4 regions of the Rhizobium sp. 862_C5_N1_2 genome follow, and region 4 is predicted to be linked to each of the others. Evidence: predicted binding sites of a transcription regulator. Region 4 holds the regulator's gene; each other region holds the start of a gene.

Evidence for each region. The regulator LexA, encoded in region 4, represses DNA repair genes until DNA is damaged. The targets are predictions, from matches to a motif close to TGTTCNNNNTGTGTTCNG.
Region 1: a site for LexA is predicted at 2,290-2,307, ahead of ACD590_RS22705 (fibrinogen-binding protein). Genes of this name have one in related genera too.
Region 2: a site for LexA is predicted at 6,011-6,028, ahead of ACD590_RS22110 (ImuA family protein). Genes of this name have one in related genera too.
Region 3: a site for LexA is predicted at 3,328-3,345, ahead of ACD590_RS14310 (ribonuclease T2 family protein). Genes of this name have one in related genera too.

What each region holds. Positions count from the first base shown of each region.
Region 1 is NZ_JBPWPT010000001.1:4,621,492-4,629,345, reverse strand. Features, by position in the region: gene ACD590_RS22715 (hypothetical protein) at 368-682, shown strand; gene ACD590_RS22710 (helix-turn-helix transcriptional regulator) at 702-1,484, opposite strand; gene ACD590_RS22705 (fibrinogen-binding protein) at 2,319-3,260, shown strand; gene ACD590_RS22700 (hypothetical protein) at 3,406-5,445, shown strand; gene ACD590_RS22695 (type I secretion system permease/ATPase) at 5,471-7,771, shown strand; gene ACD590_RS22690 (HlyD family type I secretion periplasmic adaptor subunit) at 7,777-7,854, shown strand, end outside.
Region 2 is NZ_JBPWPT010000001.1:4,485,060-4,492,913, forward strand. Features, by position in the region: gene ACD590_RS22095 ((2Fe-2S)-binding protein) at 1-8, opposite strand, end outside; gene ACD590_RS22100 (error-prone DNA polymerase) at 130-3,594, opposite strand; gene ACD590_RS22105 (Y-family DNA polymerase) at 3,591-5,135, opposite strand; gene ACD590_RS22110 (ImuA family protein) at 5,047-5,991, opposite strand; gene ACD590_RS22115 (metallopeptidase family protein) at 6,153-6,590, shown strand; gene ACD590_RS22120 (DUF1737 domain-containing protein) at 6,695-6,901, opposite strand; gene ACD590_RS22125 (HpcH/HpaI aldolase/citrate lyase family protein) at 6,901-7,821, opposite strand.
Region 3 is NZ_JBPWPT010000001.1:2,837,274-2,845,127, reverse strand. Features, by position in the region: gene ACD590_RS14330 (thiamine pyrophosphate-binding protein) at 1-42, opposite strand, end outside; gene ACD590_RS14325 (CaiB/BaiF CoA transferase family protein) at 56-1,258, opposite strand; gene ACD590_RS14320 (DMT family transporter) at 1,283-2,239, opposite strand; gene ACD590_RS14315 (alpha/beta fold hydrolase) at 2,272-3,201, opposite strand; gene ACD590_RS14310 (ribonuclease T2 family protein) at 3,359-4,099, shown strand; gene ettA (energy-dependent translational throttle protein EttA) at 4,198-5,847, shown strand; gene ACD590_RS14300 (ArsR/SmtB family transcription factor) at 6,014-7,039, shown strand; gene metF (methylenetetrahydrofolate reductase [NAD(P)H]) at 7,041-7,854, shown strand, end outside.
Region 4 is NZ_JBPWPT010000001.1:1,768,549-1,776,402, forward strand. Features, by position in the region: gene ACD590_RS08980 (ComEC/Rec2 family competence protein) at 1-2,365, shown strand, start outside; gene lexA (transcriptional repressor LexA) at 2,346-3,065, opposite strand; gene ACD590_RS08990 (VOC family protein) at 3,264-4,160, shown strand; gene kdsA (3-deoxy-8-phosphooctulonate synthase) at 4,157-5,002, shown strand; gene eno (phosphopyruvate hydratase) at 5,251-6,525, shown strand; gene ACD590_RS09005 (FtsB family cell division protein) at 6,663-6,983, shown strand; gene pdhA (pyruvate dehydrogenase (acetyl-transferring) E1 component subunit alpha) at 7,129-7,854, shown strand, end outside.

The DNA.
Region 1 (7,854 bases), 2.9 Mb from region 4:
ATTTAGTCTTTTGATTATTTATGCACTGCATGCCTCCGTTATCCGCTCCGGATATTCATGAAACTGAGCGTCCATACATGAATAACTTTGTAGTTACTCTCCAGATACCGAATTACTATTAAAACAATACAACGACTATCGCCAAGGTCAACTTGAAAAATTCCAGCTATCCAAAATAATTACGCAAGTATTCTTCAAAGTAACAAATGATTAATCACTTTCAACGCTTTACCACCAATACGCCTCTCATCCGCCTCTCAAGCTTCACTCAATGCAGCTAATATACGAGGGAAGTCGGGGGATCGGCCGCGCTCAACGGCACGGCCGGTCTTGCATCCGGAAGCGCCATATGCGAGGGGTTTGGGCTATGTTGAAAAAACAAGATGCAGCGCAGCTGAAAGGCCGGCGTCTTCGCTTGGCGATGTTCGTCTGGGGAACGGCGCTTATGGCGATCGGACAGACGGCCTGCACGGTCGTTGATGACGATATCGCGGTCGTCGCGAAGAAGAGTATCGTCGAGGCGCCGCGCGTCTCCAAGGCCTATGCCTATCCGGAAAATCGCGCCGGGCGCCCGGCCGGGGTCACGGCCCGCACTGTCGCCTATCACGGCTCAGCGCCTTATATCTGCTCCCCAAGCGGCTTCGGACAGAAGTCACGCTGCTTTGCGCGTCCCTCTATCTGAAGCAAAACAGATCGTTACATCAATTGCGCCACCGGCCGGACATATCGTCTTCGCCGGCAGGGTGTTCATTGAAGAAACGGGATGCCGCTTCCGTGCGGTTTCGGACGTTCATCTTCTTGTAGATGTTGCGGACGTGAACCTTCACGGTGTTTTCGGAAAGATGCAGCTTGTCGGCGATGATCTTGTTCTGCGTCCCCTTGCATATGAGATCCAGGATCTGAACCTCCCGGGTGGTCAAAGCGGAGATACTGTCGCGTCTCAGCTTGAGCGCATTGTTGCGCGCCGCATCGACCGATTTTGTCTGATAGAGCGAAGGTTCCAGCTGGGTGTTCTTGTTGTTGAGACGGTTTAGAAGTGCCGACGGAAAATGTTCGCCGCCCTTCATCAGTAGATCCACAGCGGCCATGAAGACGTCGAGTCGGAGGTTGAGCGGCAGGACGCCATCGATGATCCTTGCCTCCACCAGCCGGCTGACATAGGGCTCGAGCATGTCGATAGCTTCGACGACAAGTCCGATCGAGGTTTCAGGGTGGTTTTCGCGGGCAGCCTGCAGCGCTTCTTGAAGCTCAGGGCCAGGTATATGATAGAATAAAACGAGCTTCATTTCGCTGGTATCTTTTTCCAGCATCGGCTTTGTGCTCGTTATGCTTGCTACTTCACAGTTCGGAAATTTCTTTGCCAGTGCTTCTACCATGCATTCCGAAAACAGATCCGCCTTGGCTACCACTAGTATAGTATCTCCAGACGAACTCAACTTCCTTCCTTGGTCCGCATTCTCCATTCCAGACCCTGTCATGAACATATACGCCTCCCCTAGCGTTACACTTTACTCAAACGTGGAGCGATGGCGGGTATTAAATAGTATGAAATGTCGATCCCGAATGTCATCGCCTTATTTTTTAGACATTTCTTAATTATGTTAATACGGATTGAGAAGGAAGGAAATGGCCCAAAGTGATTAGTTTTAGCGGGGGAAAAACGATACGATACAAAGCCTTGGTTGTATTTTCACTTCAATAGATACTTCAAGGTTATATTTGCTCTGACTATAGCTGAACAGCTTAATGTAATATTTCAGTACAGATTGCCATAATTTCGTCATGCAGGGTGGCCGGATACAGGACGGGGAAGGCGCCCCTCAAACCCGGCAGCGAATGCCGGGATCCCCGGATTCTCGTTGCCCGCCGACGCTCCCGCCGAAGAGATCTTAAAGCTCCAACGACAGGGGCTATCCAGGGCTAACCGGGCATGGCAGATCCGCCTTAGCCCGAATTGATGTCTATCGGATCCGCATTTTTTCCAGCAATCTGTGATCGTCGTCCAAGTGGCGACATGGAAAACCCATGTACTGTTTTGCGTTTTGATACATGGCCTCCATTTAGGGCAACCCACGAAAAGTAAGCGTGAATACTCCTTATCCGCTTCAGGATTCGGAGCCGGATATGTGCGGCCTTGTACTGAGTGCGTACGTTCCCAATACCAACGGTTTGATCAACAAATCGCGAAGAAGCCGCAGATGACTAGTATCGAATACATCTGCCGATGTTAACCGCATCGGAGCGAGCGCGAGTAAAATCCCATTTGAGATGAGAGGGATTTCGAAAAGCTGCTCCGGTTTTTTTCTGGAGAAACTTGAATGTCTGACGACATCGAAATCACGAAGGTCGGGGCGCTTGCCGACGGCTTTGCCAACAGCGCTATCAATTCAACTGAAGTTGACGACGGCTCGACCGGTTATGTCGGCGGCGTCGCCAATGGCGACAATCGCGACAATACCGACAACAGCGTAGATGTGGACGTCAAGGCCGAGCTCTCCGCAAATAATGGCGACAACCGCGACAACGAATATGACTGGAGCTACAAGTCCGACGACGATACGAGCACCAAGACCACGACGATCACCGACTCCAATAACGACTACGACTGGAGCTATGACAGCAAGTCGTACAGCGACAACGACACCGACACCAAGACGATCACGGACACCGATACGAAGACCGTGACAGACACCGACGTCAAGACCATTACGGATACGGATACCAAGACGATCTCCGACAGCAACAACACGGCCGACAGCTTCAACAAGACGGATACCGACTTCGCCGTCATCGAAGACGTCAAGGACTTCGACAATCTCGGCGTTGCCGGCCACGACCTCACCTTCAACCTCGGCGACGACTTCTCCTTCACTCTCGACGTTGACAGCATCCTCAACAATTCGCTGTCCGGCGCCGGCAACGACAGCGGCTTCAGCGCCGTCCAGGCGAACCATCTGGCTGACCAGGATAATGCCTGGAACACCACGATGAACAACCAGGCGGCCGAGAACCATCTGAAGGCCGATGGCGGCCACGCCGATAGTGCAGAAGGCATTGAGATGGACGGCAAGGGCTGGGATCTCAAGGCTGGCGACGATGCCAATGGCTCGAGCACGGCCGACGCTTCGGCAATCCTTGCCAATTCCGGCTTCCACCTCGAGCTTGTTCAGGGTGCGAACCTGCTCAGCAACACAATCGACTCCAGCGTCATCGGCGGCAATTCTCATGTTTCCGACGTCGGCGAGGATACCAGCACCTGACACGGACCTCCAACGACCAAGACGAGCTGCACCGGCCCCGGCCGGTGCAGCTTGATTGCTTGAAAACGGTTTGACGACCACACCGCAGCTCCCAGCGAGGGGCGCCCAGAAGGCCGATCGTCATTTCGAATGGGAGGGCCGAACCATGCATATCGAGAAGATTTCGGAAATCATCGCGCACTTCATCGGTCTCTTCGAGATGACGACCGACGAGATGCGGTTGCGCACCAACTATGCTGAAGGCGCAGGACCGGGCGCGGATGTTCCCGTTCTGCCGGATCAGGATGCCTATACGGCTGCCTTCTCTTCCGATCTTCAGCTCAAGGATTACGATCCAGGCGTCATTTACAAAAGCGGCAGCTACGAGATCGAATATGGTCCGGCACGCCATTTAGGCCGCGTCTTCGAAGAGAGCCTCGAGAAGCTGGCGGCGATTGCCGCAAAGGACATCCCGTTACCGCATTTCGGCGATCCGACCGATATCGTGCTCACGGATGAGCCGGAACTGACCGTCTTTGCCGGGCCTGGCTCGACGATCAGTCATGTCCTCCAGGTCAACGTCCTCTACGACGACGATTATCTCGATATGACGAACGGCGTCCATGCGCCGCGAGACACGACTTTTGTCATCGAAAAGCTCGCGGACTTCAGCACCAAGGCTGAGATCCTCACGCCTTTTTCGGGCCTCCACCGAACCGACACCTATGATGGCGCGCTGAAGATCGCCCAGGATCTCGAAAGCTATATCCAGAATGTCCAGAATACCGAGGACAGCGGGACAACCTCGCCCAGCACCGACGCGACGCATCATTTCGTCACCACCCATCCCGCGGGCGACGGCCCCATCGTCTACGTCAATGGCAAGGCCGAGACCGATATACCCGTCCTCGACGACTTCCTGCCCGACCGCGGTCTCGCCAAGCTCCAGGAAGAACCCGACGACAGCAATTCGTCCGTCGAACAGACAGATCCCAGCGGCAGTAGCCTTGATGTGACCGCCGGTGCAAATCTCCTTGTCAACGTCGCCTCGGTGATCAACTCCGGCGTCATTACTTCGGTCACCGCGGTAATGGGCAACTACCACCAGATCGACGCGATCTCTCAGGCCTTCGTCTACAGCGATCACGACGAGATCGCCTCGGCGCTGCGCTCATCCGGCCATTCGGCCGAGGAGGCGGGAACGGTCGCCAAAAATATCGCCGTCTTCGAACACAGCACCTTCGAAGCATCGAGCCACGCCGACAGCGATGCTGCCGAGCCGACGTTCCCGAACAGCTGGCGGGTCAGCGTCATCGATGGCGACGTTTCCTTCGTACAGTGGATCGAGCAATATCACTTCGTCAGCGACAACGACATGATGACGGTAACCACCTCGGGATCCGAAGCCACGGTTCTGACGGGCGGCAATACCTCCATCAACTTCTCCTCCTTTTTCGGGATGGGCATGCAGTATGATCTGGTGATCATCGGCGGCAATGTGCTCGACATCAACAGCATCACGCAGATCTCGCTGCTCTACGACAATGACTGGGTGCGGGCGGAAGACGGCTTCGATCCCGGCGCCGACATCCAGACCGGCAACAACCTGATCTGGAATTTCGCCTCGATCCACAATGTCGGGACGGACAGCCCCTTCGCGGCCATGCCGGACTATATGGTCGAGGCGCAGAAGGCGATCGAAGATCGCGATCCCAATATGCCGGAAGGGCTGTCGTTCGATGTGAGTTTCCAGGGATATGCCGGTCTCAACGTGCTCTACATCACCGGCAATCTCTACGACATGACGATCATAAAGCAGGTCAGCATTCTCGGCGATTCCGATGATGTGACCCAGGCGGCATCGACCATCCTCGACAACAATCCCGATGCAACGGTGACGATCGACACAGGCAGCAATGCGGTCATCAACATCGCCGAGATCGTCGACTACGACAGTTTCGGCCAGACGACCTATCTGGCGGGCCAGCTCTATTCAGACGCCATCCTCATTCAGGGCGGGCTGGTGGAGCATGACACGACGCAGCCGCAGCCGGCCGACGACAGGCTCGCCAACGAAGTTATTGCCTTTCTCGACAACGACGATCCGGCGGGCAGCGATTCTGCGGACGGCGTCATCAATGCCGGACATGATTTTTCATGGTCGTCGGCGCACCCCGCCGACGTAATGCAAGCCATGGTCGCGTGACCTTGAGTATTGCGGAGGAACCACGATGAACCAGATTTCAAAACAAATCTTTGCGGCAGGCAGCGCCCTCGATCTCAGGTCGGGCAATATTCCTTCCGCTGCCCCCTCGGACGCTGCGATGAGCAAAGTGTGCATCTCCGCGATCGACCAGGCGGTCGAGAATCTTCGCAGGCTCAGCGGCGCCGTTGCTTCGTCTCCCGACGGCGGCAAGGAGACGGTCGAAGTTGCGGCGCGGGAGGCTGCCGACATCGGAGGCGCAAGTGCAATTCAGCCGCCCGTGACGCAGAAAACGGTGACGCCGGAAGGCTCGAATGTGAAAACTGCGCCTCCTGCCGCCGTGGCGCCGAGCCCGGCGACAGCAAAACCGGTGGAAGCACCGGCCCAACCGCGGATCGAAGCGCGGGTGCCCCCCGAACTGCCGAAAGAGAAGACCGAGCTCAAATCGAGCCCGACGATGCCCTTCGGCAAGACCATCGAAGGCGAAAGCGGTCCGATCAGCGAGAGTGACAGGCGGCTGCGCACCGGCGGCGGCGGAAACGGCAAGGATTCCGATCCCGGGGGCGGCGGGGGCGGGGGCGGAGGAAGTGGCGGCGGTTTTCACAAGCGCAGCGAGCCTGTGAATTTCGCCGCCAGCCTCTCGCGGGGCATGGCGGCGGTGCGACGCAACATGGTGGTCGTCATGATGTTCACGATCGCCATCAACGTCCTACTGCTGGCAATCCCGCTCTATCTCTTCCAGATATCCGACCGGGTGCTGACGAGCCGCTCCATCGATACGCTCGTCATGCTCTCGATCGCCGTGATCGGCGCCGTGCTGCTGCAGGCCTTCATGGATTCGGTGCGGCGCTTCATCCTGATGCGCACCGCGGTGGAACTCGAAGTGCAGCTCGGCGCGCCGATCCTCAGCGCTGCAGCGAGAGCATCGCTGCATGGCAGCGGCAAGGATTATCAGACGCTGCAGGATCTGCAGCTTTTGCGCGGCTTCCTGACATCCGGCACGCTGATCGCGTTTCTCGATGCGCCGCTGATGCCGTTCTTCGTGGTCGTTGTCTATTTCGTGCATCCACATCTCGGCATCATCATCATGACCTGCTGCGCGGTGCTTTTCGTGATCGCCTATCTGAACCAGAAATTCACCGCCCGGCAATTTGCCGAATCCAACGGCTACCTCAGCCGGGCAAATTTCCACCTCGATTCCATGTCGCGCAATTCGCAGATCATCAACGCAATGGCGATGATCCCCGAAGCGGTGAAGATGTGGGGCCGGGAAACGGCGGGCTCGCTGAAATCGCAAGTCGAGGCGCAGGACCGCAACATCATCTTCTCCGGCATATCGAAGGCCTGCCGTATGATCACCCAGGTCACCCTGCTCGGCTGGGGTGCGCACCTGTCGCTTTCGGGCGAGCTGACGGGCGGCATGGTGATTGCCTCCTCGATCATATCGGGACGCGCGCTGGCGCCGATCGAAGGCGCCATCGAAGGCTGGCACCAGTTCAACCGGTCGGCCGCCGCCTATGGCAGGATCAAGAGCCTGCTCTTGAACTCGCCGTTGAACTTCCCGCGCCTGCGCCTTCCCAATCCCGAAGGCCGGCTCGATGTCGAACGCATTCTCTTCGTGCCGCCGCCGCAGAAGAAGGTCATTCTCAACGGCATCTCCTTCTCGCTCAGGAAGGGGGAATCGCTTGCGATCATCGGCAATTCCGGGTCCGGCAAGACGACGCTCGGCAAGATGCTCGTCGGCTCGATCGTCCCGACATCGGGAAATGTTCGCCTCGATCTGATGGATCTGCGCAACTGGGACCAGCGCCAGTTCGGCGAAAGCATCGGCTATCTGCCGCAGGACGTGCAGCTCTTTCCCGGTACGATCAAGGCCAATATCTGCCGCATGCGCGACGACGTCGACGATCATCAGATCTACGAAGCCGCAGTGCTGGCCGACGTGCACGAGCTCATCGCAGGCTTCCCCCAGGGCTACGAAACCATCGTGGCGGCCGATGGCGCTCCGCTTTCCGGCGGCCAGAAGCAGCGCATTGCGCTGGCTCGCGCATTTTTCGGCAACCCCAAATTCGTCGTCCTCGACGAGCCGAATTCAAACCTCGATACCCAGGGCGAGGCAGCGCTTGCCAGGGCGCTGATCCATGCCAAGAAGCAGGGCATCACCACCGTGACCATCACCCAGCGTCCAGCCCTTCTCCAATGCGTCGACAAGATCCTCGTGCTCAAGGAGGGCACTGTCGCCATGTTCGGGGAAAGGATCGAGGTACTGCAGGCGCTTTCCAAGAACAACGGCAATAACGGTCAACAAGCACCGCGCATCGAAGGATGAACGACATGGGACGGAAAAAGCAGGAGACGACCGGTCCGGTGCAGCTCGAATGGTATAGCGACGTGCCGCGCTCGATCCGGATG
Region 2 (7,854 bases), 2.7 Mb from region 4:
CGCAGCATTGAACAACGGTGTGCGAATGAGGCCTCATGCATATCGTTCGGGATTACGCAGCGGTTTCAGGGGGATGACGCTGTAAGGCAATGAAGGCGCGCTACATGGTCCTGATCGCTGCGACGCACTTCAATGGAAGTTGCGTCCGCGCGGCATCACCTCAGCGGTTTCCCCCGCGCCGGCATGGCGGCCTGTGGCAACCATCCGTTTTTCCAGCTCCGCCCGCTCCTGCGCATTCGCAGGCTTTTTCTGCCGCTGATCGACACCCGGCCTCAGCACCTCGTCTGCCCGCTCGCAGACGCCGAAACGCCGGGCCTCACGTTGCAGGATACCGAGCGCCGGCGTCATATCCTCGATATGCTCGACGACGGTATGGATCACTCCGCTCTGGCTTTGCAGCCTGCCGCGGATTTTCACCAGCCGGGCGCCCATCACAACTGAGCGGTATTTGTCGAATATCTTGTTCCAGACGATCGCATTGGCCACCCCGGTCTCGTCCTCCAGCGTCATGAAGATCACACCTCTGGCCGAACCAGGTCGCTGGCGCACCAGCACGAGGCCCGCAATCGTCACCCTCTGCCCGTTCGCGACCTTCAACAGATCGACATTGCGCGTCACGCCAGCCTTGCGCAATTCCTCACGCAGGAAGGAGACAGGGTGCGCCTTCAGCGACAGTGAGAGATAACGATAATCCTCGATAACCTGCTCTCCCGGCAGCATTTCCGGCAGCTTCGCTACAGGCTCGATCTGGAGGTCGACATGACGGACCTGCTCGAAGAGCGGCAGCTCCTCGGCCGCGCTCTTCACATCCAGTGCCCGCACCGCCCAGAGTGCGTCGCGTCGTGACAGTTTGAGGGACTGGAACGCATCGGCATCCGCCAGTCGCTCGATGACGGATTTCTGCAGACCGGACCGCAGCCAGAGATCGCGCACCGAACTGTAGCCTTCACCTCGATTGCTGATGAGCCGTTCCATATCGCCTGTCGAAAGGCCCTTGATCTGCCGGAAGCCGAGCCGCACCGCATGCCGGGTCTTGATGATCTCGCGCATCTTGTCATGCCGGAAATCGACGGCATTCGGATCGAAGACAGCCTCTTCCAGACCGCAATCCCAGTTTGATTCATTGATGTCGACCGGCAGGATCTTTACCCCGTGCTCGCGTGCGTCCCGCACCAGCTGCGCCGGCGCATAAAATCCCATCGGCTGGGAATTCAGCATCGCCGTGCAGAAGATGTCGGGATAATAGGCCTTGAGCCATGAGGAAGCATAGACGAGCAGCGCGAAGGAGGCGGCATGGCTTTCCGGGAAACCGTATTCCCCGAAACCTTTGATTTGGTTGAAGCATTGCTTCGCGAACTCCGGATCATAGTCCTTTGAGACCATTCCTTCGATGAACCGCTTTTCGAAGTTACCGATCGTACCCGTTCTCTTGAATGTCGCCATCGCTCTGCGAAGCTTGTCGGCTTCCGCCGGTTTGAAGCCGGCGGCGGTAATGGCGATCTGCATGGCCTGTTCCTGGAACAAGGGCACGCCGAGGGTTCTTTCCAGAACCGTTTCCAGCTCCTTGCTCGGATATTTGATCGGAATGTTTTTGGCCCGCTGCTCTCGGCGCTTCAGATAGGGATGCACCATGTCGCCCTGGATCGGTCCTGGCCGCACGATCGCCACCTCGATGACGAGATCGTAGAACACCTTCGGCTTAAGACGCGGCAGCATGCTCATCTGCGCCCGGCTTTCGATCTGGAAGACGCCGAGCGTATCGGCCCGGCCCATCATCTCGTAAACCGGCTCGCCTTCGTTCCCATGCTCCTTGTTGCCGAGGTCTGCGAGCGTCTTCTTCACGTCGTAATGCAATTCGAGCAGCGAAAAGGCCTTCCGCAGACAGGTCAGCATGCCGAGCGCCAGCACATCCACCTTGAGGATCTTGACGTTATCGAGGTCGTCCTTGTCCCACTCGATCATGTACCGATCCGGCATCGCCGTCTTCATGATCGGCACCACCTCGTCGAGCCTATCGCGCGTGATGACGAAGCCGCCGACATGCTGGGTGAGGTGGCGCGGGAAGCCGAGAAGTTCGGACGCATACTGAAGAACGTTTCGGGTCACCGGATCCTTGACGTCGAGACCCGCCGCCTTCGCGTCCCGCTCCGAGAGATTATCCTCCGACCAGCCCCAGACGAGGCTGCTGATCGCCGACTGGACATCCTCCGAGAGCCCAAAGGCCTTGGAGACCTCACGGCCCGCCGAGCGCGTACGGTAGGTCGTCACCCCCGCCGTCAACCCAGCATGTTCTATGCCGTATCTTTTATAGATGAACTGGATGACCTCTTCGCGCCGGTCATGCTCGAAATCGACATCGATATCCGGCGGTTCGTCGCGATCCATCGAAATGAAGCGGTCGAAGAGCAGTGTGCTTTTTTGAGGATCGACTTCCGTTATTTCAAGGCAATAACAGATGACCGAATTTGCCGCCGATCCGCGCCCCTGGCACAAGACCTTAAGTTCATAGCGGGCGTGCTGGATGATCCTGTGAACCGTCAGGAAATAAGAGGCATATTTCTTTTTTTTAATGAGATCGAGTTCATACTCGATCTGTGGCGCCACCTTGGGCGGGATACCCTTGGGATAGCGTCTTGCCGCTCCCGCTCTCGTGAGCCTTTCGAGAGTCTCCTGCGGCGTTTCACCAGGATCGTTTTCCGGCGGATAATTGTGCTCCAGTTCCTTCAGCGAAAAGGTCAATTTGCCGAAAAAGGCCTGCGTATTGTCGATCGCACCAGGATAGTCCCGGAAGATCCGGGTCATTTCACGTGAATCCTTGAGGTAACGCTCGGCATTCGGCGCCAGAAGGAATCCGGCTTGCGATATCTGTACATGCTCCCGAATCGCGATCACGATATCCGAAAGCGGCCGCCGTTCAGGATGATGGTAAAGCGGCTGGTTGGTTGCAATCAGCGGCACGCGGTTTCGAGCGGCAAGCATGGCAAGCACCGCAAAGACCTGCCTGTCGCGGCCATCATAGGCTGGCGACAGCGCCATGAAAAATGCCTTGCGGAACCGTCTGCGGAACCGTTCCAGATAATCTTCCAGCGTCGGCCGACCCGCCTGACGGTCGACAAGGGTGCGATCGGGAACGAGAGCAAGCATCATCTCATCCCCCCATTCCATGAGTTCCGCTTCCGTCAGAATGCAGCTTCCCTTGACCGCTTCTTCTTTCAGGTTGCCGGCGCTCAGAAGACGGCAAAGGTTCGCCCAGCCCCGCCGGTTCCGGGGATAGGCGAGGATATCAGGCGTTCCATCGGAAAAGACGAGACGAGCGCCCGGCTGAATCCGGATAGGATCGAGGATCTCCTCCTTTTTTCCTTCCTTCTCCGCTTGGGCTATAATCTCGTCCCTGTTTTTATATCTCTCCTCAAGCTGCTCCGCCTGCGCATGCGCCCTGACCACACCGGCAACCGAATTCCGGTCCCCAACGCCGAGACCGCCGAGCCGTAGACGAGCAGCCTGCACGACCATCTCCTCGGGGCCAGAGGCGCCTTCAAGAAACGAGAAGTTCGTCCTTGTGCCAATCTCGAAGAATGCGCGCGCGGTTGTCATGCGAACACGCCATGCATGAACCAGCGAGGATCAAGCGCCTGACCATAAAAGCCCCGCCGATAGATCCAGAAGCGATGTCCGGTCTCATCCTCGATGCGAAAATAGTCACGCGCCTCGGCGTCATTTCCATCGATCCACCACTCCATCGCAATCCGTTCCGGCCCTTCGCTTCTTGCCACCTGATGCTGCATGCGCCGCCAGCGAAAGATCTGCGGCGGACCATCGGGCACTTCGGCAAGTATGGTCTCGACGGGCTCCGGCGTTGCAAAGAGCCGCAGCGGGCGCTCTTCGCGGAAAGGAAGCTGGATGTCCTGCACGGCCTTCCGCCTGGGAAGGCTCTCCATCACAGGAACCGTGATGACGGCGCGTTCCGGAACATGGCTCTCGCGGAGCTGGAAGCTTTGCAGGCAATCCGCACCAAGTCGGGCCGAGACCCGGTCGACGAAGGCCGAAAGCGAGATCTCTCCCTGCCGGTCGCCTTCGAAATCACCCTGCGCTTCGTTGAAGGGATCGTGCCGCAACACATTCAACCGCACGATCTCGAAACCATAGCCGGCATCGAGATCGTCATAGACCGCCTGCAATCGCTCGGAAAAAAGCCCGGCAATGAACTTTGGTTCGCGAAGCGGCTGCGAAGCACCGACGGAGATGCGAAAGACCCTGCCGTCGACGCGGAACAGGACCAGTTCGAACACCCGTCCGCCAGCCCCCCGCGCTTCCAGCGACGGCTGCAGCGATAAGGCGACCTGCCTGGTGACGGTAAGGATCTGCTCTTCCGTCCCGATGGGCTCGATCAGACGGCTTTCGGCCGAAAGGCTGGCAACAGGACGCCGGGGCGAGACCGGCTCCTCTTCACGTCCCAGCGCCTGGTCGAGACGCAGAAGCAGCTCCGGGCCGAACCGGCGGGTCAGCGGCGCCCGCGGTGCATCGATGACGTCGCCGATATATTTCAGACCGAGCTTGTTCAGGGCATCGACGGTTTGTCCCTCCAGCCGCAGGGCTGCGACCGGCAAGGACATCAGCACATGTTCCGTCCCTTCGTCCTCGATCACGCCGCCTTGCCCGAAGCGGGAAGCGGCCCAGGAAAGGCCAGGCGACGATGAGATCGCGCCCCGCGCATCGAACCCCATATGAAAAAGCCGCGACAGCACATCCCGAAGAAGCGCCTTTTCACCGCCGAAGAGATGGGCGCAACCGCTAATGTCGAGAAACAGACCGTCCTTCCCGTCGAACGCCACCAGCGGCGTATAACGGTCGCACCAGTCGGCAATTGCCTCCAGCAACCGGCGGTCGGCCGCCGGATCCTCTTCCGCGACCTCGAGCATGGGGTACATGGCGCGCGCTTCGGCAACGCCCAGCTCCTTCCTCAACCCCAGCCTCTCGGCCAACTCGTCCAGTGCCGTCAGCCGCAGGGCATTGTTGAGCTTGCCGGAACAGACGATAGGCGGCGTCTCAGGACGCCCTTTCGAACGCCAGGAGAGCCCCCATCGCTTGCGGGCGATGCGGTCCGTTGGCAGATGCGGGAAGCTGAGCGCCAGAATGCGCTGACTGTTCGCCTGGAGGACGAACGAGGTTTGGTTCGGCGATAGGGAGAAATTCGCGTTCATGGGGGTTCCACTCCAGAAGAATGGAGAGCGGGGCCGGATTGCGGCTCTTCTCCAGCGTGAGACGGAAAATCGGATTGCCGATGCTGCCGGAAAGTTTCGATCCATCCGGCAACGGCCGCAGACCGGACGGGGCTGGTTCGACATGCAGACGGAAGGCCGCACTGCTTGCCTCCTCCGCCCCGGCCTGGCGGACAAGAAAGAGCGGACGGCGGGCAGCATGCGCCCTGAGACTGAGCCTGCGGCTTTCGGTCAGGCCGAAATGGGCGGGATTGCCTCGCACTTCGAAGATGACGGCCGAGAAGGCAGCGCTTTCCACTGCCACCTCCGCCAGCCAGAGCGCCTCGTCCAGCTTGCGCGGCGCCGCATGGAGAAACCGCTCCGGGCTCAGCCCGAAATCCCGAAGCCCGGGGGCATAGGGACGACCGGCCTCCAGCGTGCCGACGGCATCGCCGATCCAGAGCAACGGCAGAAGGCGGCCGGCATCCGCTTCCTGTTTTTGCAGTCGCGCGGCAACAGCCATCGCCAGCCCGCTTGCAGCACCTGCATCACGAGACAGAGCCGAGCGGAATTCGGTGATCGCATCGAGCGGCAGGCCGCCTTCCAGCGCCCCGTCGAGAAACTCCACCCCAAACGGCAGGGGCGGCAGAATGCGCTCCTGGCGGGTCTTGCGTCCTTCTGCCAGGGCTTCCTGTTCCGCTGCGGCAAGCGCCGGCGCGGGCCTTCCCTCCAGTCGGGCAATGGTTTCGCGGAGCGCAAAAAGCCGCTCGCGCGCCAGGGCGTGCTGCGCCATGGCGTTCTCCGATCCGTCTTGTTCCTGTTATGTTCTTATAGATTCCAGAGAGCTAATGAAGAGTCAACGGCCATTTTCTATGAATTTATTCCTGCCTTTGATTCCGCACTCGAAAATCGGCGATAAAGGTTCTATATGGGCCCGCAAAGGAAGGAATATTCATGGCCCGCATAGACCAGAGCGATGATTGGCGGGACCGCCATGCGCCGACGATCAGCACCTTCGAGTCGCTGGCCATGGAGGCCTATAGCCATCTGCCGGATGAATTCCGCCAGCTGACGACCAACCTCACGATCGAGATCGAAGATTTCCCCGATGACGACGTTTTCGAGGACATGGCGCTGGAAACCCCTTTCGATCTGCTCGGCCTTTTCGAGGGCAGGGGCATTTCCGAACGTTTCACGCTGGAAACCGGCGAGATGCCGAACCGCATCCGCCTCTACCGCCGCCCCATCCTCGATTACTGGGCTGAGAACGACGAGACGCTCGGCGATATCATCACCCACGTCCTGATCCACGAGATCGGCCACCATTTCGGGCTGAGCGACGATGACATGGAGCGGATCGAGGCAAGCGCCGAGGAAGCCGCCGAGCGCTAGAGCGCCGCGCGTCCAAAGGACGCGCTAAGGACGCTCCACCACTTTCAATCACGCATAATCCTTTCCGAAAATCGATTTCGATTTCGGGGTTATGCGCTGAGCTCTCACTGCTCGGAGAGCTTCATCTCAGGATGGTAATCCTTGCCTTCGACATGCTTGACGACGGCCTGACCGCACTGCATCGCGCCGGTTGCGGCATTGAAGGCATAGGTCGGCGAGCCCTCCAGCGACCAGCCCTTGTTGAGGGCGGCAGTGACCTTGTGGCAGAAGGAAGCATCGTCGGGACCGGTCAGGAAGCGGTAGAGTTTCATCACATCGTCTTTCGTGCTGCAGCCTGGCGGGCTGCGATCAGGCGGGCTTTATGGACCAGACTTTCCGCCTGGACAAGATGCAGCCGCTCGACCATCCGCCCGCCTGCATTGATGACGTTCAGCCCGTCGGAGGCGGGATCGGCAAAGGCCGCGATGATCGCCTCCGCTTCCGCAATCGCTGCCGGATCCGGGCCGAAATGATGGTTGGCGGGCTCGATCTGCGCCGGATGGATCAGCATCTTGCCGGCAAAGCCCATCGCCCGGCCCTGCAGACATTCGGCATCAAAACCCTGTTCGTCCCTGAAATCGTTGAAGACGCTGTCGATCGCATCGAGCCCGTAGGCGCTGACCGCAAGGACGACCTGCATCAGCCACGGCACGAGATAGTTCCGCCCCGGCTGCGGCAGCACGCCGGTTTCCTTGCGCAGGTCGTTGAGCCCGACGACGAGGCAATCGAGCCGCGAGCCCGGCGTGCGCCCGGCTTCGGCGATAACAGCCGCATTCAGGATGCCACGCGGCGTCTCGATCATCGCCCAGATACGCAGATCTTCCGGTGCATCCGCCTCGGAGAGAAGGTCGCCGACCGCCATGACATCCTGCGGTTCGTCGACCTTCGGCAGCAGCACGGCGTCGGGATTGAGCGCGATTACCAGTTCCATGTCCGCCAGGCCGAAATTGGTCGACAGGTCATTGATACGGATGATCCGTTCCTTGCCTTCGAGCGGCCGAGCCGAAAAGAAATTCCTCAGATTTTCCCGCGCTTCCGCCTTCCTTTCCGGCGCCACGGAATCCTCGAGATCAAAGATCACCGCATCGCAATCGACCGCATGGGTTTTTTCGAGGGCGCGGGGATTGATGGCAGGCACGCTCAGCACCGAACGGCGCAGGCGGGCGGAGCGGGTCGCGGGGTTTCGGCTCATGGCGAATTAGTGCCAAGCTTTGACAGTCGAAGC
Region 3 (7,854 bases), 1.1 Mb from region 4:
CTTCAGCGCCTCGACGATCAGTTCTCCGCCCGTCTTCTTCATGACAATGCCTTCTTCATGACGATGCCTTCCTCTCGAGCTCGGCGAGCTCCGCCAGGATTTCTGCCTGATGTTCGCCAAGACGCGGGCTCGGCCTGATGTAACGCAGCGGCGTCTCCGACAGCACCACAGGCGTCCTGACACCGGGGATCACAGTGCCCGCGGCATCTGCAAGGTCGATGCGCAGGCCGCGGGCCTGCACCTGCGGATGGGCGAACATTTCCTCGATCGTATTGATGGCGCCTGATGGAACCGCGTTCTCCTCGCAGGCCTTTAGCAGATCCGCCTTCTGCCATTTCAACGTCTCGGTGGAGACGAGGCGTCGCACTTCGCCGCGATTGCCGACGCGGGCCTTGTTGGTGGCGAAACGCTCGTCGCCGGCGATGGCCTCCAGGCCGAGGATGGTGCAGAGGCGACGGAACTGCCCGTCGTTTCCAACTGCGAGAATGAGGTAACCGTCCGCCGTCGGCACGACCTCATAGGGCGAGATATTGGGATGGGCGTTGCCCAGGCGGGTCGGTGCCTCGCCGGAAACCAGATAATTCATGTTCTGATTGGCGAGCACGGCCGATTGCACATCGAGCAGGGCCATGTCGACCAACTGGCCTTCGCCTGATTTGAGGGCGTGAATCAGGGCGGCTTCGATCGCCGAGACGGCATAGATGCCGGTGAAGATATCGGCAATGGCGACGCCTGCCTTCATCGGCTGGCCGCCTGGTTCACCGGTGATCGACATGAAGCCGGACATGCCCTGGACGATGTAATCGTAGCCGGGGAGGCTGGCATAAGGGCCGTTCTGGCCGAAGCCGGTGATCGAGCAATAGACGAGCTTCGGGTTCACCTTGCGCAGGCTGTCATAATCGAGCCCGTATTTGACGAGGCCGCCGAGCTTGAAATTCTCGATGACCACGTCGGCGGTGGAGACGAGGCGGCGGACGAAATCCTGGCCTTCGGCGCTCTTCAGATCGGCAGTGACGGAGCGCTTGCCGCGATTGGCGGCGTGGTAATAGGCGGCCGAGAGGTTCTCGCCATCGGCACTTTCGACGAAGGGCGGCCCCCATTGGCGCGTGTCGTCGCCGCCGTCGGGATTTTCGACCTTGATGACGTCGGCACCGAGATCGGCGAGCATCTGTCCTGCCCAGGGGCCGGCGAGCACGCGGGCAAGCTCGATCACCCGGATACCGGCAAGCGGCGGCTTTTTCGTCACGGTCTCCGTCATGTTCCTCCGGGCTCTCATTCTTATTTAAGGCGCCAGCGTCACCTCAGATGTATCGGATACAGGCTTTGAAGCAAAGCGGCGCTCGCGCCAGAGGATGTAGAAGCCTGATGCCACGATGATGGCAATGCCGAGCCATTTGACCGCATCCGGAAAGTCGCCGAAGACCAGCCAGGCGAAGATTGTCGCCGAGACGATCTCGAAATATTGCAGCGGCGCCAGCGTCGAGGCCGGTGCTGCGCGATAGGCGTAGACGCCGAGGATGCCGGTGATTGCGGCCATGGCGCCGACGCCGGCGACATAGAACCAGGCGCGGCCTTCCGGCATGACCGGATCGAAGAGGTCGGAGCCGGTTCCCTGACCGAGGAAAAGCAGGAGGACACAGAAGAGCAGGCCCCAGATGCTCATCTGGAACTGCATCGACCAGGGGTCTTCCCTGCGCGAGAGGGCGCGGGTCATCAGCACGAAGATGGCGATGCAGAGCGCGCTGACGACAGGCAGAAGCGCGATGTAGCCGACCTCTTCGAAACTCGGCTGGATGATCAGCATCGCCCCGAAGAAGCCGACGCCGCAGGCGGTATACCGCCGCCAGCCAATCGTCTCCTTCAGGAAGATGCCACCGAGGATCGTCACCATGATTGGCTCGACGAAGAAGATCGCGATCGCGTCTGCGACCGCCATATATTTCAGCGTCGTGACGAAGGAGATCATCGAGACGGTGATGATCGCGCCGCGGATGGCATGGAACAGGCTCTGTCGCCAGGAAAAATCGGCGAAGCTGCGCCGCCATATCACGAGTGGCAGCATGCAGAGCGCCTGGACGATGAAACGGCCGGCGGTGATCTCCCCGGATGGCACGGTCGTGATCGCAAGCTTGGCAAAAATATCGATGAGCGGCGAGACCATCACCGAGAGTACCATCAGCACAAGCCCCATCGTCACGTCGGAGGCGGACGAAACGGGGCGGGCGGAGGAGCTGCTCATGATGAAATCCCTGTACTCAGGATATTGGTCGCTCAGGATCTTGCGACGGCCCTGTCGCACCACTCGCCAAAGGCTGCGATCGCCGCATCCGCGCCGATCTCATTCAGTGTTTCGTGCCGCATGTCCTGATATATCTCACTGCTGATACGGGAGAAGCCTTGGTCTTTCAAATGCTTTGACAGCCAGAGCACCGCTTTTCCACGCTCCGTCGCCGGGTCCACTCCACCGCCGACCAGATGGATCGGCATATCCCGCGGCAGCCGGTCTAGATGGATTTTCTGCGGCGCGCGGAAGGTCAACTCGAAGAGATCGAGCCAGAGAGAGACTGAGGCGTCGAAGCCGCAGAGTGGATCGGCGACATACTTGTCAACTTCATCAGGACGACGCGACAGCCAATCGAACTCGGTGCGGCGGCCGGCAATGGATTTGCCCCAGGTGCCGAAGGTGAGCTTCGGCAGCAGGCCGCTCGGCACGTCAGAGCCCTTCAGCATGCGCTCGGCAAGCAGGATCGCCTGGGCGGCGCGGCCGGCAAGGCCAACGGCGAAATTCGAATTCCAGACGGCGACAGCATCGAAGTCGGCCGGAGCCGTGACGGCTGCATTGAGGGCGATGAGGCCGCCCATCGAATGGCCGAAGAGGATCACCGGCAGGCCGGGATGGCAGGAGGCCGCATGGCCGCGCATGGCGATGACGTCGCCAATCACCCTTTCGACCCCACCACGCCGGGCAAAGCGGCCGATCGGCGCATCGGCTGCCGTCGTCTCGCCGTGGCCGCGATGATCGTGGGCATAGACATGATAGCCGCGCACCGCCATCGCCTCGGCAAAGGAGCGGTATCGTTTCGAATGTTCGGCCAGGCCATGCGATATCAACAGGATGCCGCGTGCCGCAGCTTCGGCCTTAGCATGGTGATAGGCCAGCGACGCCCCAGGCACGACGAGCCTTTGCGTTTCAGAAAACATGTGGATCCTCCCGGCGGCAACAGACCAGATCGCCGGGTAATTGCAACATCGGCGTTTGGTTATCCGATAACAAATTGCAGCCTTGTTGCGATTCAGGGTTGCGATCGTTTGAATTTGATGCTTATTTGTTCCTGTATTGTTCTTTTTGGGGGTTGAAATGAGCAGCATGCAGTTGCGTACTTTGTCGTTCGCTGTGTCGATGGTTATTGCCGGCGCCGCCGTGGCGCAGGAGGCCGGCGGGCGCACCCGCTTCATTCTGGCGGCGAGCTGGCAGCCGGCTTTTTGCCAGACAAACCAGAAGAAGGCCGAATGCGCCAGCCAGACCGGCGAGCGCCCTGACGCGACGAACTTCTCGTTGCACGGGCTCTGGCCGATGCGGCAGGATTATTGTGGTGTGAGCGCCGATCAGAAGACCGCCGACAAGGACGGCGACTGGAACAAGCTGCCGGAGGTCACGCTTGCAGCGGAGACGAAGACGGCGCTTGCCAAGGCGATGCCCGGCACGCAATCCGGCCTGGAACGGCATGAATGGGTGAAGCACGGCACCTGCACGAAGATGAGTGCCGACGACTATTTCGGCGTCGGTGTGCATCTCGTGGGCGCACTCAACGCGTCGGCTGTGCGTGATCTCTTCGCTGCCAATATCGGCAAGCCGGTCAAGGCCGAAGCAATCAAGGCGGCTTTCGACAAGAGCTTTGGACCGGGTGCCGGCGATCGTGTCAAGATGAGCTGCCGGCGGGCCGGCAATGTCAGGATGATCAGCGAGCTGACGATCGGGCTTTCGGAAGCTGCCGGAGCGGCATCGGCGAAAAGTGCCGGGCTTGCCGATCTGATCCAGGGTGCTGGAAAAACGTCGTTCGGCTGCGACGAGGGCGTCGTCGACGCTGCGGGCTTTTGACCGGAAATCCTGAGTAAACCGGGTTTCGGCGTTGCCCGGAGGCGCTGTTTCGCCTACATAGCGGCACAATCAAAGTTTCCCGCCCGGAGCAGCGCAGCATGGCACGTCAGTTCATCTATCATATGTCCGGCCTCAACAAGGCCTATGGCAACAAGAAGATCCTGGAGAATATCCACCTTTCGTTCTACCCGGATGCCAAGATCGGTATCCTCGGTCCGAACGGCGCGGGTAAATCCACCGTACTGCGCATCATCGCGGGCCAGGACAAGGAGTATACCGGCGAAGCCTGGCTCGCCGAAGGTGCGACGGTCGGCTATCTGGAGCAGGAGCCGCATCTCGATCCCAACAAGACGGTGTTCGAGAACGTCATGGAAGGCGTTGCCTCGAAGACCGCTGTCCTCGATCGTTACAACGAATTGATGATGAACTATTCCGATGAGACGGCGGAAGAGGGCGCCAAGCTTCAGGACGTCATCGACAGCCAGAACCTCTGGGATCTGGAAAGCCAGGTCGAGATGGCGATGGAAGCGCTGCGTTGCCCGCCGCGCGACGCCGAAGTCACCAGCCTTTCCGGTGGTGAGCGTCGCCGTGTCGCGCTCTGCCGTCTGCTGCTTTCGCAGCCGGATCTGCTGCTGCTTGACGAACCGACCAACCACCTGGACGCCGAAACCATCGCCTGGCTCGAAAAGCATCTACGCGACTATCCGGGCGCCGTGATGATGATCACCCACGATCGCTACTTCCTGGACAATGTCACCGGATGGATCCTCGAACTCGACCGCGGTCGTGGCATTCCTTACGAAGGCAACTACTCGGCCTACCTGCAGGCGAAAGCCAAGCGCATGCTGCAGGAAAGCCGCGAAGACGCGTCGCGCCAGAAGGCGATCAGCCGCGAACAGGAATGGATCGCTTCCAGCCCGAAGGCCCGTCAGGCCAAGTCCAAGGCCCGTATCAAGTCCTACGAGCAACTGGTGGATGCCGCCGAGAAGCAGCGTCCCGGCGACGCGCAGATCATCATCCCGGTCAGCGAGCGCCTCGGCCAGGTGGTCATCGAGATGGAAGGCATCACCAAGGGCTTCGAGGGCCGCACGCTGATCAACGACCTGTCGATCAAGCTGCCGCCGGGCGGCATTGTCGGCATCATCGGCCCCAACGGCGCCGGCAAGACAACACTGTTCAAGATGATCACCGGCCAGGAAAAGCCGGATGGCGGTTCGATCCGTATCGGCGAGACCGTGCATCTCGGTTATGTCGACCAGAGCCGTGACGCGCTTGCGGCTGACAAGACGGTCTGGGAGGAAATCTCCGGCGGCGCCGAAATCATCAAGCTCGGCAAATTCGACATGAACTCCCGTGCCTATTGCGGCGCCTTCAACTTCAAGGGCGGCGACCAGCAGCAGAAGGTCGGCAATCTCTCCGGCGGTCAGCGCAACCGCGTTCACCTTGCCAAGATGCTGAAGGCCGGCGGCAACGTTCTGCTGCTCGACGAACCGACCAACGACCTCGATACGGAAACGCTGGGTGCGCTGGAAAACGCGCTGGAGAATTTCGCCGGCTGCGCCATCATCATCAGCCACGATCGCATGTTCCTTGACCGTCTGGCGACGCATATCCTCGCTTTCGAAGGCGACGGCCATGTCGAATGGTTCGAAGGCAACTTCGAGGATTATGAACAGGACAAGGTGCGCCGCCTTGGCCCCGACGCCCTTAACCCGGGCAGCCAGGCCCACAAGCGCCTGACGCGCTGATTTATTCCATCTGTTTTCGCTTGCGAGAGCCCCGGTTCGGCCGGGGCTTTTTCATATCTGGCTCTGTCGCAATCTGAGCAGGCAATTTCGTGGAGAGAGCGAATTCTCGCTTGCCACCGCTTTTCAAATCACATAAAGATATCTTTATATCTTGATTGGATCGAAGATGAGCGAACCCTTGAAGCTTGGACTGGATGCGCTGGTGGACGTCTTGAAGGCGGCCGGCGAGCCCACGCGCCTGCGTCTTCTGGCGCTTCTTGACGGCGGCGACCTGACGGTGACCGATCTTACCGAAATTCTCGGCCAATCCCAGCCCCGCATCTCCCGTCACCTGAAGCTGCTCGGCGAGGCCGAACTGATCGAACGCTACCAGGAGGGCGCCTGGGCCTATTTCCGCCTCAAGCAGGACGGCAAGGCCGCCATGCTGGTGCGGGCGCTGCTCAAGCATGTTTCCGAGAACGATCCGACCATCCTTCGCGACGGCGAGCGGCTTTCGCAGGTCAAGCGCCAGCGCGCCGAGCGGGCGCAGGCCTATTTCAGCCGCAACGCGGCCGAATGGGACGAGCTTCGCCGCCTGCATGCGGCCGACGAAGAGGTCGACGCCGCCGTCATCCGGCTGCTCGGCAGCCAGCCGATCGACTCGCTGCTCGATCTCGGCACCGGCACCGGCCGCATCCTCGAACTCTTGTCCGGGCTCTACCGCCGCGCGACCGGCGTCGATGCCAGCCGCGACATGCTGAGCGTGGCGCGTGCCAATCTCGACAAGTCCCGCATCACCAAGGCCACCGTGCGCCATGCCGATATCCTGAACCTGCCGTTCGAAGGACAGGATTTCGATCTGGTGACGATCCATCAGGTGCTGCATTTCTTCGATCAGCCGGAAATTGCGATCACGGAAGCGGCGCGCATGCTCCGGCCGGGTGGCCGGCTCGTGGTCATCGACCTTGCGCCGCACACGCTCGAATATCTCCGCGACGAGCATGCGCATGTCCGTCTCGGCTTTTCGCACCAGGCAATGTCCGACTGGCTGCGCAAGACCGGGCTCGACGTCGAGCAGGTCGTCGATCTTCATCCGGGTCAGCAAAGCGAGCAGGGGTTGACGGTTACCGTCTGGCTCGCGCGCGATCCGAGGCGCCTCATGGCTTCGCAGGCGAGCGAAGGTGCCGAACCTACATTTGCCGGGAGGGTATGACATGGTTTTGAAAAACGAAGCGCGCGGCCGCAACATCAGGGTCTCCTTCGAATTCTTCCCGCCTAAATCGGAGGAGATGGAAGGGCAGCTCTGGCATACCGTCAGCCAGCTGCAGGACTGGGACCCGGATTTCGTCTCGGTGACCTATGGCGCCGGCGGCACCACCAAAGCGCCGACGCTGACCACCGTCACGCGGTTCCTGTCGCAGACGCCGCTTGCCACCGCCTCGCATCTCACCTGTGTCGGTGCGACCAAGGAAGAGACCCATCAGGTGGTCGACACGTTCCGCAAAGCCGGCGTAACGCATTTCGTGGCGCTGCGCGGCGATGCGCCCGGCGGCGCCGGCGCGCCCTACCAGCCGCATCCCGGCGGTTACGCCAATGCGGCGGAGCTGGTGGCCGGCCTCAAGGAAATCGGCGATTTCGAGATTTCGGTTTCCGCCTATCCGGAAAAACACCCGGAAAGCCGCGATACGGCCGCCGATATCGACATGCTGAAGCGCAAGGCCGACAATGGCGCCGACCGGGCGCTGACGCAATTCTTCTTCGACAACGACACTTTCGAGCGCTACCTGGAGCGGGTGCGCGGCGCCGGCATCTCGATCCCTGTCGTGCCCGGCATCATGCCGATCCAGAACCTGACGCAGCTGAAGCGCTTCGCCGGGGCCTGTGGCACCATCATCCCTACCTTTCTCGACGAGCGCTTTGCGGGCTTCGACGACAAGCCTGAGGAGCGGGCGAAGGTCGCTGCCGAAGTCGCTGCCGAACAGATCGAGGATCTCGTCCGGCGCGGCATCCATGATTTCCATCTCTATA
Region 4 (7,854 bases):
TTCTCCGGCTGTCGTGGTGACGCGGCCGCCAACGACGCAGTCGGCGACACCGTGGCGCCACCGGCTGCCGGCAGTAGCCTTGCAATCGCTGCGTGGTGGCATGCGCATGCTGGGCGAAGAGGCGGACCATGGCCGCCTGCTGCTGTTCTCACCGGTCTTCCTCGGGGCCGGCTCAGCCTTCTGGTTTCTAGCGGCATCGGACTTCCCGCTCGTTGCATCGCTGCTCTGCCTGTTGGTGCTGACCGTCGCGGTTCTCATCGCCAGCCGCAACCGGGCGGCATTGCGGGCAACGCTGCTGGCGCTTGCACTTGTCGCCTGCGGCGTGGTCTCGGCGCAGCTCGAGAGCCGGCGGGCTTCGACCGTGATCCTCGATTCATCAGTGACGACGACGGTGACCGGCCGTGTCGAGCGGCGCGAAGGCGATGGTCGCGGGCGGTGGCGCTATATTCTTGCCGTCACCGGCACTGAGGCGCCGGAGGTGAAGCGGCCGCCGGGGCGCATAACCGCGATCGCCCGCGGCGCGGACGCGCCTTTCGAGATCGGTGATATCATAACCGGCAGGGCACGGCTGACGCCGCCAGCAGGTCCAGCGCTTCCTGAGCTCAACGACTTCTCCTTCGGTGCCTATTTCGATGGCATCGGCGCCAACGGCTTCTTCTACGGTGCGCCGACAAAGGTCGATTTGCAGGCAGGTCCGCAAGCGGCCAGATCGACGACGGAAGCGCTGCTCGAAGGTCTCTACCGGCTGCGCAGCGGTATCGGAGACCGCATAAGGTCGATCCTGCCCGGCGACACCGGCGCTTTTGCCGCTGCTCTGGTGACGGACGAGCGGCGCGCCATCTCGAATGAGACGACGGAGGCGCTGCGCCAGTCCGGTCTGGCTCATATCATCGCTATCTCCGGCCTCAATATGGCGCTGTCAGCCGGCATCTTCTTCGTCGGTTTCCGCATGCTGCTCAGCCTCTTTCCCGGTGTCGCCCAAGCCTATCCGACCAAGAAGATCGCCGCTGCCGGCGCGCTCATCGCCGTCACGGCTTATTTCCTGATCTCCGGCTTTGCCGTCTCGGCCGAACGCGCCTTCATCATGATGGCGATCATGTTGATTGCCGTCTTCTTCGACCGGCCGTCGATCAGCCTGCGCAATGTCGCTCTCTCGGCGCTCGTCATTCTCGCCATTTCACCGTCCGAGGTCTTGGGTCCGAGCTTCCAGATGTCCTTTGCCGCGACATTGGCGTTGGTATCTGGCTACCAGCTGTGGAAGGACCGGCGCGTCCGCGAAAACGCTTTCCTGAAGCTGCCGATTTTTCGGCCCGTCGTTACGGTTGCGGGTTTCTTCGGCGGCGTCTTCCTGACCTCGCTGATCGGCGGCTTTTCCACCGCGCTGTTTTCGATCGAGCATTTTCATCGCCTGACTGCCTATGGCCTGCCGGCAAACCTCGCGACGATGCCGATCATCTCCTTCATCATCATGCCGGCCGGGTTGCTGGCGATGCTGCTCATGCCTTTCGGTCTGGACGTTTTGCCTTGGAAGGTCGTCGGATTCGGCCTCGATCTGGTGATCGCGATCGCAAAGACGGTGTCCGGCTGGGGTGGCGACATCGGCATCGGCCGCTTGCCCGCTTGGTATTTCGCGATCGCCGTCGCAGGCTTTCTGCTGCTGACGCTGCTCCGCACCCGGCTGCGCCATATCGGCACATCGATCATCGCGGTGTCGACGCTCGTCCTCTTGCTTCAGCCGGTTCCCCGGCCGCCGGATCTGGCGATTTCGGAGGATGGTGGTCTCGTCGCAATCGTCGAGGCGGGGGCCATGGCTTCCAACCGTGAAAGACCGCCGGATTTCATCTTCGACCAGTGGCAGAGAGCGCTGGTCCTGCCGACGCATCACCCGCCGAAGATGCTGGATGGTCCTGTTATTCCGCCGGAGGGAGAAGACCGCCGCGTCAGGCTTTCCCGCGATCAGCAGAACGAAGCAAGGTCGGCGATGCGGGCGGCTGCAGCGGCCGGTGAAGCCAACCGCTTTTCCTGCGTCAAGAAGGCCTGGTGCACATCAAGGCTTGGCAATGGTCATGTCGTTGCTGTCATCGACAATGCCGCCTATCTCGGTCCGGCATGCGACGCGGCCGATATCGTCGTGACGTCGGTCCGCCTGCGCTTCAACAGCTGCCGCTCAGGGGCGACGCTCTTCACCGGCGAAACGCTGCGCAGGACCGGCTCCGTCGAGTTGCGCTTCGCCGACGCCGGCCTGGAGGTCGCAACCGCATTCGATGCATTGTCGCGGCCATGGATGCGGCATCGCGCCTATGACTGGCGCAGCAACAGTTTTGCCGAATCCGGACTGCCTGATGTCAGTGATAGCGGCGAATGAGGCCGACGAGCTTGCCCTGAACCTTGACGCGGTCCGGCCCGAAAATCCGGGTCTCGTAAGCCGGGTTGGCCGCCTCCAGCGCGATCGAGGCGCCTTTGCGGCGGAAGCGTTTGAGTGTCGCTTCTTCGTCGTCGACGAGAGCAACGACGATGTCGCCAGGACTTGCGGTGCTGCCGTTGCGAATAATCACGGTGTCGCCGTCGAAGATGCCGGCGTCGATCATCGAATCGCCCTTGACCTCGAGCGCATAATGTTCACCGGAACCGAGCATGTCGGCCGGAACGACGATGTCGTGGGTGTTGTTCTGGATCGCCGAGATCGGAACACCGGCGGCGATACGGCCCATGACCGGCACGGAGACCGAGTTGCCGTTGTCGGCGACGGGTTTTGCGGGAGCAGGAGTGGCGACCGGCTGCGGCTTGCCAAGGCTGCCCTCGATGACGCTGGGCGAAAAGCCCCGCCGGGGCTGAATGCTGGGGCTGTAGGCCTCCGGAAGCTTGATAACCTCGAGCGCACGGGCGCGGTTCGGTAGGCGGCGAATGAAGCCACGTTCCTCGAGCGCCGTAATCAGCCGGTGAATCCCGGACTTGGAAGCGAGGTCCAGGGCATCCTTCATTTCGTCGAAAGATGGCGGAACGCCGGATTCCTTCATGCGCTCATGAATGAAAAGGAGAAGCTCCTGTTGTTTGCGCGTGAGCATCGACGTTGTGACCTCGTGATTGAAACAAATCCAGAACAGACACTATATGTTCCATATGTGTTCCGCAAGTAGCTAAATTTCCGTAAAACTTGGCGCCAACTCGTTGAGATTTTTATTTTCATTCGCCGGATTGGGACACATCTCTTGCATTGAGGGGCGCGCCATCGCACATCTCTTGCCGTTTCCAGGAGGGATATCATGAACGAGCGTTCCGCCAAGCCGCACCCGCTGGATCATGTGGTGCTGCCCGTCGTCAATATCGATCTGGCGCGCGAGAGGCTTGGCAAGCTCGGCTTCACCGTTGCCGCCGATGCACGCCATCCCTTCGGAACGGAAAACGCCTGCGTCTTTTTTGCCGACAAGACCTATCTGGAGCCGCTCGGGATTGCGAGTGTCGAGGAGAGCGAGGCCTCAGCGCGGCAAGGCAATGTTTTCACGGCCCGCAACCGGGCCTTCCGCTTCCGCTGCGGCGAGGAGGGGCTTTCGGGGCTTGCTTTCGGCAGTAAGGATGCCGGCGTCGATCATCAGAACTTCGTCGGCAACGGATCGAGCGCCGGCGAGATGCTGCAGTTCACCCGGCCGATGACGATGCCGGACGGTTCTGAGAGCATCGCCGGCTTCAAGCTGGCTTTTGCCGGCGACCTGCGAGCGCCCGATCTCTTCCTTTTCAGCGTCGAACGCGTCAATCCGCTGCCGGCCGACCGCGGCGCGCTGGAGACGCATGCCAATGGCGTCACCGGCATTGCCGAGATCGCGCTCTGCGCGCCTGATGCTGCCGCTTTCGGAGCCTTCGTCGGCCTTGCCGTGGCGCAGGCGGCAGTCGAGAAAACCGGTTTTGGCGTCAATGTTGCTGCTTCGAACGCGAAAATCAGTCTGATGACGCCGGAAGGGCTAGAAGCCTATTTCGAGATCGCCGGCTCATCCGCCGATCGCGGCCTGCGTGGCCGGGCAATCCTCTTCATTGTCGCCGATCTTGCCGTGACAGAAGCGCATTTGGCTGCTAACGGGGTGACATACACGCGCAAGAACAATCGCATTCTGGTGAAGCCCGCGCCCGGGCAGGGCACGCTCTTCGCCTTCGAGGAGACACGATGAGCACTGAGACGAATTCCGAAGTCAAGATCGGCGAAGGCCAAGGCCAGGTGACCTTTTCCAATACCGGCCGGCTGTCGCTGATTGCCGGTCCCTGCCAGATGGAGAGCCGCGACCACGCCTTCATGGTTGCCGGCACGCTGAAAGAGCTTTGCGCAAAGCTCGGCATCGGCCTCGTTTACAAGAGCTCCTTCGACAAGGCGAACCGCACCTCGCTCTCGGCTGAACGCGGCATCGGGATCGAAAAGGGCATGGAGGTTTTTGCCGCCCTCAAGAAGGAATTCGGCTTTCCTGTCCTGACCGACGTTCATACCGCCGAGCAATGCGCGGAGGTGGCAAAGGTCGTCGACGTCCTGCAGATCCCGGCCTTCCTTTGCCGCCAGACCGACCTTCTCATCGCCGCCGCCAAGACCGGCCGCGTCGTCAATGTCAAGAAGGGCCAGTTCCTCGCTCCCTGGGATATGAAGAACGTCCTGAAGAAGCTCAACGCCAGCGGCAATCCGAACGTGCTGCTGTGCGAGCGTGGCGCCTCATTCGGCTATAACACGCTGGTTTCCGACATGCGCTCGCTGCCGATCATGGCGGCGATGGGCGCGCCCGTTATCTTCGATGCCACCCATTCCGTTGCGCAGCCGGGCGGGCAGGGCGATTCCTCCGGCGGTCAGCGGGAATTCGTGGAAACACTGGCGCGCGCAGCAGTGGCTGCCGGTATTGCCGGCGTCTTCGTCGAAACCCACCAGGACCCCGACAATGCACCTTCCGACGGCCCCAACATGGTCTATCTCGAGGACATGCCGCGGCTGCTTGAAAAGCTGCTTGCCTTCGATGCGGTCGCCAAGGCTTGACGTTCAACAGCCTGACATGATCGTGCTATAGGCATGTCGCGAAAAAGTGTGCAGCGGTTTTGCGACAACGACATGCGGAAAGCCAAAGACCTAAAGCGTGGCAAGCGAATCTGAAAGATCGCGACGCGCTTTAGGCGAGATCCAAACGCTGGTTCGAAGGCTGGAAATTGCAGCATTGTAATTTGCACGCCTTCGACTAAGACAGGTTTCGAACCGACTTATCACCACCCACCGAGCAGGAAGAACCCATGACTGCAATCACCGATATCATCGCCCGCGAGATTCTCGATAGCCGTGGCAACCCCACCGTCGAAGTCGATGTCTATCTCGAAGATGGCAGCATGGGCCGCGCGGCCGTTCCCTCGGGCGCCTCGACGGGCGCGCATGAGGCGGTCGAACTGCGCGACGGCGGCAAGCGCTACCTGGGCAAGGGTGTCGAAAAGGCGGTGGAAGCCGCCAACACCGAGATCTTCGACGCGATCGGCGGCATCGACGCCGAAAACCAGATCCAGATCGACAACATCATGATCGAGCTGGACGGCACGCCGAACAAGTCGCGCCTCGGCGCCAACGCCATCCTCGGCGTGTCGCTCGCCGTCGCCAAGGCTGCTGCCCAGGCGTCCGGCCTGCCGCTCTACCGTTATGTCGGCGGCGCTTCCGCCAGCCTGCTGCCGGTGCCGATGATGAACATCATCAACGGCGGCGCCCACGCCGACAATCCGATCGATTTCCAGGAATTCATGATCCTGCCAGTCGGCGCCGATTCGATCGCCGAAGCCGTGCGCATGGGTTCGGAAGTCTTCCATACGCTGCGCAAGGAACTTGCCGCGCAGGGCCATAACACCAATGTCGGCGACGAAGGCGGTTTCGCACCGGGTCTGAAGAGTGCTTCGGAAGCTCTCGACTTCATCATGAAGTCGGTCGAGAAAGCCGGCTACAAGCCGGGCGAGGACATCTACCTCGGCCTCGACTGCGCCTCGACCGAATTCTTCAAGGACGGCAAATACGTTCTCGAAGGGGAAGGCCGCACGCTGGAATCGGGCGCCATGGCCGAATATCTGGCTGAGCTCGCCGCCAAGTATCCGATCATCTCGATCGAGGACGGCATGGCCGAAGACGATTGGGACGGCTGGAAGACGCTGACCGACCTGACCGGCAAGAAGACCCAGCTCGTCGGCGACGATCTCTTCGTTACCAACTCCGCCCGTCTTCGCGACGGCATCCGCATGGGCGTCGCCAACTCGATCCTCGTCAAGGTCAACCAGATCGGCTCGCTGACGGAAACGCTCGATGCCGTCAACACGGCGCACAAGGCGGCCTATACCGCCGTCATGTCCCACCGTTCCGGCGAGACCGAAGATTCGACCATCGCCGATCTTGCGGTCGCCACCAACTGCGGTCAGATCAAGACCGGCTCGCTGTCGCGTTCCGACCGTCTTGCCAAGTACAACCAGCTGATCCGCATCGAAGAGGGCCTCGGCCCGCAGGCCCAGTATGCCGGCCGCTCGATCATTCGCGGCTGATCGGATCTGATGTTCAATGGCTTGACCCGCGCCTTTCCGGCGCGGGTTTTTTATTGCCCGGTTTTTAGAGTCAACGAACGGTTAATCTCTGCGCGTTAGATTGAACGAATTGGTAATGCGTTCAAGAGCATGCGTGTATGTGGACAAAGCATCATAAGAAGAGAAAGATCGGTCGCTTCGTCATTCCGGCCATGACGGTCGCCTTCCTCTCCTATTTCGGTTATCATTGCATCCATGGCGATTACGGCCTGCGCGCAACGGAGACGTTCGAGCATCAGCGTGTCGCGCGTGAAAAAGAGCTTGCAGTCTTGAAGGCGAAGCGCGAACATCTGGAAAATCAGGTCGCGCTCCTCAGTGACGGCTCGCTCGACAAGGATATGTTGGACGAAAAAGCGCGTTATCAGCTCAACATGTCGCGCGCGGACGAGATCGTCATATTCAACCATTATTCCAATTAACCGAAAACAGGTTAATTGGAATTTTCATAGTTCTTCCAATAATTTAGCAGCGAATACGAGCCATGCAATTATGGCATTGCTGTGGTCATATTTCTTCCCTATGGTACGCCCCACCAAGAAACGACAAACCCATAGGGAGGGTTGAATGGCGCCGCGAAAGACCGCGACCGTTTCCAGCCGCAAAACTGCAGCAAAACCGGCAGCCAAAGCATCGAATGGAGGCCCTGTAGCCGACTTCGATCGCAATGAAGAGCTCAAGGCCTATCGCGAGATGCTGTTGATCCGTCGCTTCGAGGAGAAGGCCGGCCAGCTTTACGGCATGGGCTTCATCGGCGGCTTTTGTCACCTCTACATCGGTCAGGAAGCTGTCGTCGTCGGCATGCAGATGGCGCAGAAGGAAGGCGACCAGGTCATCACCGCCTATCGCGATCACGGCCATATGCTGGCAACCGGCATGGAAGCACGCGGCGTCATGGCGGAACTGACCGGGCGTCGCAGCGGCTATTCCCACGGCAAGGGCGGCTCGATGCACATGTTCTCGAAAGAGAAGCATTTCTACGGCGGTCATGGCATCGTCGGTGCCCAGGTCTCGCTCGGAACGGGTCTTGCCTTCGCAAACCGCTACCGCGGCAACGACAATGTCTCCATCGCCTATTTCGGCGACGGCGCCGCCAACCAGGGCCAGGTCTACGAGAGCTTCAACATGGCTGCTCTCTGGAAGCTGCCGATCGTCTATATCGTTGAGAACAACCGTTACGCCATGGGGACGTCGACCGCGCGCGCCACTGCGCAGTCGAACTACTCGCTTCGTGGATCCGGCTTCGGCATCCCAGGCATTCAGGTCGACGGCATGGACGTCCGCGCCGTCAAG